2 regions of the Bacillus smithii genome follow, and region 2 is predicted to be linked to the other one. Evidence: riboswitches for the same ligand, from Rfam matches in the RefSeq annotation. Region 2 holds a riboswitch; the other holds the start of a gene.
What was found. Region 2 has a riboswitch for lysine ahead of BSM4216_RS11485 (aspartate kinase). Riboswitches for the same ligand answer to the same signal wherever they lie in the genome.
Positions count from the first base shown of each region.

Region 1: it holds a riboswitch for lysine, as region 2 does, so the genes downstream of both, BSM4216_RS02940 (amino acid permease) here and BSM4216_RS11485 (aspartate kinase) in region 2, are expected to answer to the same signal.

Region 1 is NZ_CP012024.1:623,153-627,229, forward strand. Features, by position in the region: gene BSM4216_RS02925 (ABC transporter permease) at 1-36, opposite strand, end outside; gene BSM4216_RS02930 (ABC transporter ATP-binding protein) at 29-760, opposite strand; TPP riboswitch at 872-975, opposite strand; gene BSM4216_RS02935 (competence protein ComK) at 1,197-1,694, shown strand; lysine riboswitch at 2,161-2,348, shown strand; gene BSM4216_RS02940 (amino acid permease) at 2,514-3,965, shown strand.
Region 2 is NZ_CP012024.1:2,449,111-2,453,187, forward strand. Features, by position in the region: gene BSM4216_RS11480 (YslB family protein) at 1-118, shown strand, start outside; gene BSM4216_RS11485 (aspartate kinase) at 270-1,505, opposite strand; lysine riboswitch at 1,607-1,786, opposite strand; gene uvrC (excinuclease ABC subunit UvrC) at 1,856-3,625, opposite strand; gene BSM4216_RS16765 (hypothetical protein) at 3,759-3,929, opposite strand.

The DNA.
Region 1 (4,077 bases), 1.5 Mb from region 2:
TCCATAATCTGCTAACAATCTCTTTAACTTACTCATTGGCAATCTTCTTTTCTATTGTTTTTCGATAGGTTTGTACTTCTGGCCAATAAACCATGTCGACACTCCTAGGTCTAGGCAAATCCACGATGATTTCTTCCACTTTATGGTCAGCGTGTAACAGCAAAATTTTATCGCTTAACAAAATGGCTTCTTCTAAGTCATGTGTGATAAATAAGATGGTGTTGTCCAATTCCTTCCAAATCGATAACAGCCAATCGTGCATTTCTCTCTTTGTCAAAGCGTCAAGAGCAGCGAAAGGTTCATCGAGGAGCAAAACTTCGCTTCCCATAAAAAGTGTTCGCAGAAATGCCACCCTTTGTCTCATGCCTCCGGAAAGCTGTTTTGGCAAAGCGTTCTTCCAACGGATCAAGCCAATGCGTTTCAGCCATTCTTCAGCATCGGCTTTCGTCAAGTTTCGCTTATTTTGAACTTCCAAAGGGAGCATGATGTTGTCTATCACGGTACGCCACGGAAGTAGTAAATCTCGTTGGGGCATATAACCAACACTACCGGGGCCCGGTGTTTTTCCGTTGACGGAAATGATCCCTTCCTCACATGGAAACAAGCCGGCAATCAGTTTTAATAGTGTACTTTTTCCTGTCCCGCTTTTTCCGATTAATGAAACAAATTCTCCTTTTTCGATATGAGCGGAAAAGTTAAAGATGACCGGTTTTGTTTCACCGGGATAGGTATAGGAAACATTTTCTAAACACACAGACATTTTTCGTGTTCCTCCTTTCCTCTTGAGTTTTCCTTTTCTCTTTGAGGCGGGAATGATGAAAAAAACCCGCTCTTCAGCCTAAAGAGCGGGTTCATCTTCAATGTCCATTTCAAAAAGACTCCACCACTTCCCTACGCTGGCATTACCCATCTCAGGTTCAAAGGGTTTAGAACGAACGTTCAATCTCAGCCTTGTCGGCTCCCCTAGTGTGTTGTAAGCAACTATTAAATTCTTATAGTCTATCCTAGCAAAATCATTCAGAAAAGTAAAACGTAATCGAAACATTTTGTTATAAAAAACTTTTTCATTCAGTATAAATGAAAGGTTTGTTTTAAAATATGAAAAATTTATAAAAATTATATAAATTCAGATAATTATTATCCGTTATGGAGTATAATGGTTAAAAATTGGAAAGGGGAGAATCTCTTTGAAAAAAGTGGTAAATTTAATTACTAAAAAAACGATGGCAATCGCTCCGGCTTATGATCTTGAACATGAATCCATCATTTATGAAGTGGACCGCACGTTTTTCAGCAAAAAACGTCCGCTGGAAATTTTGGATGATGCCTGCATTTGTCGTTGTTCCACTTATGAGGGAAGAATTCGTGCTGTCCGAAGAAAATTAGGTCACTATAAAAAAACTCCTCTGATGATTTCTCCGGATGAAATGCTCTACGCCTTTCCTACTAAATCACCTGAACGATATGATTGTATATGGGTTTTTCCGCGTCATGTGAAAGATTGGAGAGAGGCAGGGGAGAATGCGTTGATGGTTCGATTTTTTAACGGATTGGAAATTACCGTCAATTGTTCCTCTTACACTTTCAAGCGTCAAAAAGAAAAAACAGCGGACTGCTTAATGCACTTTTCTGATCCTCCGTTTGTACATATTAAAGGGTTTTCAGCAATCAAAAAGGAAACGGAGAAGATTTAAAATTTACTTTTCATTTGCCATAAGGGAATCCTATTTTTAGGATCAGCTCTTTTGGAGCGATTCTTTCTTCATCAGTTTTTCTGATTTGTTTTTGCACAATTTTGCAAACGATTTCTTTTTGTGGGGTTGATGTACTGAAAGGCTGATTCACTAGAGCTGTTTTTCTTTTAGAAAGGATTTTGCTGTGAATCAGCTTCTTTTATTTTACCGAATCGTGTATGGAAATTCTTTAATAGTGCAAAAACAAGATGAAGATTGAATTGGGTCAAAAGTTCTAAAATCTAGTGGACGATCATAAATGAGAAAATATGATTATGCCACCGATAACAAGAAAGAATAATAGAATTTTTGGAGGAAATGGAATCAATGATCGTAAAAACGAAATAATTAGTAGTTGCATTATTTTTCGTTATTATTCTATAATTTTTAGTGTGATAATTGAATAACGAGTTAAATCCTCATCAATTGATGGGGTAGAGGTCGCGGCTTTTATGAGTAATTCGGACGAGATGCTGAGAACATTGACGACTCCGAAGGAAAGGAAAGGCCGCCGAAGTCCGTCCTGTTCTCAGAAGGCGCGGGCTGGGGCTGTATCCGAATAGGAACAGAACTGTCACGCTTTTTGCCCGTAAAGCGTGGAGCACTACTGAAGAAGTATGATGAGGGGTATTTCTATATTTGCGCCATCGAATCTTCTTCGGTGGCGCTTTTGTTATTTAAAGCCAATAAGGATCAACGAGTTTTAATAATGAATCTGTTTAGGCAGTCATCACCGCTTTTTATCTGCAGCAGAATGATGGCAAAGGAGTGTTTAGTTGAATGGTGAAAATACAAGACAGTAGAAATGCGACGGAGACGGGCAAGTTAAAAAGAGGACTTCGATCGCGTCATTTAACGATGATTTCTCTTGGGGGCACAATCGGTACCGGATTGTTTCTGGCCAGCGGCGGAGCGATTCATACGGCAGGGCCTGGAGGAGCGTTATTGTCTTATTTGATTATTGGAATTATGGTGTACTTTTTGATGACGAGTTTAGCGGAAATGGCTGCCTATATGCCGATCACTGGAAGTTTTAGTACGTATGCGACTAAATTTGTTGATCCTGCTTTAGGATTTGCCCTCGGCTGGAACTATTGGTATAACTGGGCCATTACCATTGCGGCAGAATTATCTGCTGTTACCATGATTATGAAATTTTGGTTTCCGCATAGCCCCTCATTGCTTTGGAGCGGACTTTTCCTATTGATTATGTTTATATTGAATTATTTAGCAGTAAGAGGTTTTGGGGAAGCGGAATATTGGTTTTCCCTTATTAAAGTAGTGACGGTCATTGTCTTTATCGTCATGGGCACTTTAATGATTTTCGGCATTATTGGCGGAGAAGCCGTTGGATTTAAGAATTTTACGATCGGCGATGCTCCTTTCCACGGTGGATTTATGGCGATGCTGGGCATTTTTATGGCGGCCGGATTTTCTTTTCAAGGTACTGAGCTTCTTGGGATTACGGCCGGTGAAACCGATGATCCGAAAAAAAATATTCCAAAAGCGGTCCGGCAAGTCTTTTGGAGAATTCTTTTATTCTATGTATTAGCTATTTTAGTCATTAGCCTTCTAATTCCTTATACAAATCCAAACCTTGCAAACGACGACGTTTCTGTCAGTCCGTTTACGCTTGTCTTTCAAAAAGCAGGGGTTGCTTTTGCGGCATCTGTCATGAATGCCATAATTTTGACGGCGGTTTTATCTGCCGGAAACTCCGGAATGTATGCTTCTACAAGAATGTTGTGGAATTTGGCTATGGAAGGAAGTGCGCCAAAATTTTTAGCTAAATTGGATAAACGAGGAGTTCCCGTTAATTCCTTGATTGTGACCGCACTGGTCGGCTGTCTCGCCTTTTTAGCATCTCTTTTCGGAGACGGGGTTGTGTATACATGGCTGCTAAACGCTTCCGGCATGACGGGATTTATCGCATGGCTTGGTATTGCTGTCAGCCATTACCGGTTCCGCAAAGCTTATGTTGCCCAAGGCTACAAGTTGGAAGATCTTCCTTACAGAGCGAAGCTTTTCCCGTTTGGTCCTATTTTTGCTTTTGTACTCTGCACAATCGTTATTTTAGGGCAAAATTACTCTGCCTTTATCGGCGATAAAATTGATTGGCACGGCATATTAGTTTCCTATATTGGCATTCCTGTTTTTCTCGTATTTTGGTTTGGCTATAAGATTGTAAAGAAAACAAAAGTGATTTCATTAAAGGATGTTCAATTCAAATAAGTTTTGTAAAGAATGCTTATCCCCGCATGGTCCATCCATGCTGGGATTTTTCTTTGACTACGGGATCTATTGGAGTTTATGTCTGTTTATTTGCACCGTTGGCCAATAAAAA
Region 2 (4,077 bases):
GTTGGAAGCAGGTTTTTTAGCGGAACAAATTCAAACGCAGAAAAACGTGACTGCCGAAGCGATAGAAGAGGTACATAAACGTTCCAAAAAAGTCCGTCTTCTCGTGAAATGGGAATAACGGCATCTTTTCTCGTCTATTTGCATTAAAATAGTTGTCTTAGAAACTATGGTTTCGAGAATCTGCTTTCCCCAGCTTCTTTCTTTTTTCTACATAAGCCAAAAAGACGGATGGGCAATAAAACATCCGTCTTTTAATCATTTGACAACGATCAGATCGTCGCTTTTGTTTTTTGTTGAGCAAGCCCAAAACCATCATGAAGGACTTGAGCGGCTTTTTCCATATCTTTTTGATCTATGACTGTAGACACCTTAATCTCCGAAGTGCTGACCATTTTGACAGAGATATGGTTTTCAGCCAAAATGGCAAACATTTCAGCGGCAACTCCTGGGTTGGAAATCATTCCGGATCCTACAATAGATACTTTTGCCAGTCCTTCCTCATATGTAATAGAATCAAATCCAAGCTTTTCTTTATTTCGTTCCAATACATGGATGGTGTCATGCAAATCATCCGTTTTGATAGAGAACGACACACTGCCAGTTTGATCATGGATGCGGCTTTGAATAATAATATCGACGTTGATGCCATGATCCGCCAGAACGCCGAAAATGGAGGATAAGCTGTTGATTTCATCCTTTAAGCCTTCTACGGTAATTCTCGTAATGTCATCTTCAAATGCTACGCCTCTTACCACCAAATTCTGTTCCATCGATATTTCCTCCTCAATGATCGTTCCATTTTCCCTTTCCATGCTCGATCTTACAACAAGCGGGATGCTGTAATTTTTTGCAAATTCAACCGCGCGCGGATGCAAAACACCTGCTCCTAAATTGGCTAACTCCAACATTTCATCATAAGAAATGGAAGAAAGTTTTCTCGCCCCTTTGATATATCTTGGATCTGAGGTGAACACGCCAGTCACATCGGTATAAATGTCGCAGCGTTCCGCTTTCAACGCCGCCGCCAGCGCCACCGCCGTTGTATCCGATCCTCCTCGCCCGAGAGTCGTAATTTCACCGTCTTCTGTGACGCCTTGAAAACCGGCTACGACCACTATCTTTCCTTCTTCAAGCAAACTAGTCAGCTTTTTTGTTTCAATATTGAGTATACGCGCATTCCCGTGAAGTTTTTCCGTCTGAATGCCGGCTTGCCATCCAGTGAATGAAATGGCCTCAAACCCTTTTTTGATCAAAGCAGTTGTCAAAAGCGAAATCGTCACCTGTTCTCCAGTCGACAGCAACATATCCATTTCCCTTTTGGGAGGATGATCATCGATGGCCTTAGCGAGTTGGACAAGCTGGTCGGTCGTTTTCCCCATTGCGGAAACGACTACCACCACATCATTTCCTCTCTTTTTTTCTTCGATTACACGATTGGCCACATTGAAAATTCTGTCTATATCACCGACAGATGTTCCTCCAAATTTTTGAACAATGAGTCCCAACAAAGATCCCCTGCCTTTTCATTGATTCACTTCTAAAACGCAAACAGGCAATGAGAACCAAATCTCATTGCCTGTGAAGATGTAATAAGAAAATACATCAAGCGTGAGATAGCTCTCCAAGACGATACCATCTTGACAGTTCTGCATTTCTTAAACACAGAACCAGCAGAAAAAGGAATGAGCCTTTCACTGCTTCGGCGGCCGTCCCCTTTCCAAACTTTTCATGGAAGCTCATTCTTCTCCAAGCTTGTACTCTTGAACTCCGCGCCTCTATCATCACTTTTACGTATGAAAGTGATTTTATTTAATTTTAGGATATTATAGCATAATGGGATTTTTATGACAACGCGCTATTTCAACTTTTTCTTAATGTTGCGGGCGATCTTTTCGGGAATACCGATTTTCGTAAACTCTTCTAATTCTGCTTCTTTCATTCTTTTTAATGATCCGAAATGTTTTAGCAGAAGTTTTTTCCTTTTCGGTCCGACTCCCTCAATATCATCAAGTGCGGATCGAAAAGCTGTTTTTCCCCTCAGCTGCCGATGAAAGGTAATGGCAAAACGATGCACTTCATCCTGAATTCTTTGCAGCAAATAAAACTCTTGACTGTTCCGCTCTAATGGGACAATCTGCAGAGGATCGCCAAATAATAACTCTGATGTGCGGTGCTTTTCATCTTTAGCAAGCCCTGCAACCGGTATCGACAAATTGAGTTCATTTTCCAATACATCTTTTGCGGCTTCGACTTGCCCTTTTCCACCATCGATCAAAATTAAATCGGGAAGCGGCAATTGTTCCTTTAATACCCTTGTATATCGTCTTCGAACCACTTCTCGCATTGATTCATAATCGTCCGGACCTTGAACAGATTTAATCTTATATTTGCGATACTCCTTCTTTTCAGGTTTTCCATCGATAAAAACAACCATGGCGGAAACAGGATCCGTGCCTTGAATATTCGAATTATCAAATGCTTCAATTCGCAATGGGGTGGATATTCCCATCGCTGCCCCTAGTTTTTCAACAGCTTTGATCGTTCTTTCTTCGTCTCTTTCGATAAGCGAGAATTTTTCTTGAAGAGCGATCGCCGCATTTTTTACCGCCATCTTAACTAATTCTTTTTTTTGCCCTTTTTTCGGCTGAATCATTTTGACTTGAATCAGTTGTTCCGCCAACTCGATGTCCACGTTTTCAGGCAGCAAAATTTCTTTCGGTTTTATATGATGGGCTTTGGAATAAAATTGTCCGAGAAAGGTTAAAAATTCTTCCTCATCTTCATTGTAAATGGGGAACATCGAAACATCTCTTTCGATCAGCTTCCCCTGTCTGACGAAAAAGACTTGAACACACATCCAGCCTTTGTCAACGGCATAACCGAATACATCACGATCCGTAAAGTCGTTTGTTGTTATTTTTTGTTTTTCCATCGTCGCCTCGATATGGGCAATTTGATCCCGATATTCTTTTGCTCGTTCAAATTCGAGATTTTCCGCCGCTTCAGACATCTTTTTCATCAATTCATCTTTAATCTCTTGATAGCCGCCATTTAAGAAACGGGTAATTTCCTCCGTCATTTTTTTGTATGTTTCTTCTGGGACATGATTGACACAAGGAGCTAGACATTGGCCCAAATGATAATATAAGCAGACTCGATCGGGAAGAGTGGAACATTTTCGCAAAGGGTATAGCCTATCGAGCAGCTTTTTCGTATCATTCGCCGCTCCCACATTGGGATATGGTCCAAAATATTTGCCTTTATCTTTTTTTACCTTTCTTGTTGTAATCAGGCGAGGATGCCGTTCCGCCGTCAATTTTATATAAGGATAGCTTTTGTCATCCTTGAGCATGACATTATATTTCGGATCATGCTTCTTTATTAAATTCATTTCCAATATTAACGCTTCAATGTTAGAAGAGGTTACAATATATTCAAAGTCTTCAATCTCGTTGACCAGCCGCTGGGTTTTCCCGTCATGAGACCCGGTGAAATAAGAGCGCACCCGATTTTTCAACACTTTTGCTTTTCCGACGTAAATGATCGTTCCATGACGGTCTTTCATTAAATAGCAGCCAGGCTGGTCGGGAAGAAGAGCTAATTTATGCTTGATTATATCGTTCATGATCGCCACCTCCTGGACCACCTGGTGAACCAATCTCACTTTCATCTGTTTGTAGTGAGAGCTTCTTTAAAGACTCGTATATTTTAGCTGAACGATTGCCTATATACAAGAACCATTTTATGTTTTCCCATGTTCAAAAACGTTCATGTTCATACATTGGATCGCCGACACCATTTTCGTTTCTTCTGTATTGATTCGTTTCACCGTGAAAATGGGAGACTTCTCGCAAACGAATGGAGAAAACAATCACGCACCCGCTTTTTTCTTGCTTTGGCTGTTTTGGCATGCATACTCGGCGATTCACCCGCCATTCTTCTCATTTTAAGAAGGCTACCCTTTCCAAATGAAACGGGTCACCCTATTTCATTTGGAAAAAGTAAAACAGTCATTTTCAAGAAAACGGTTGTCATCGTCCTGTTGAGACACTCGTTAATATTCCTTTCATTGAAAAA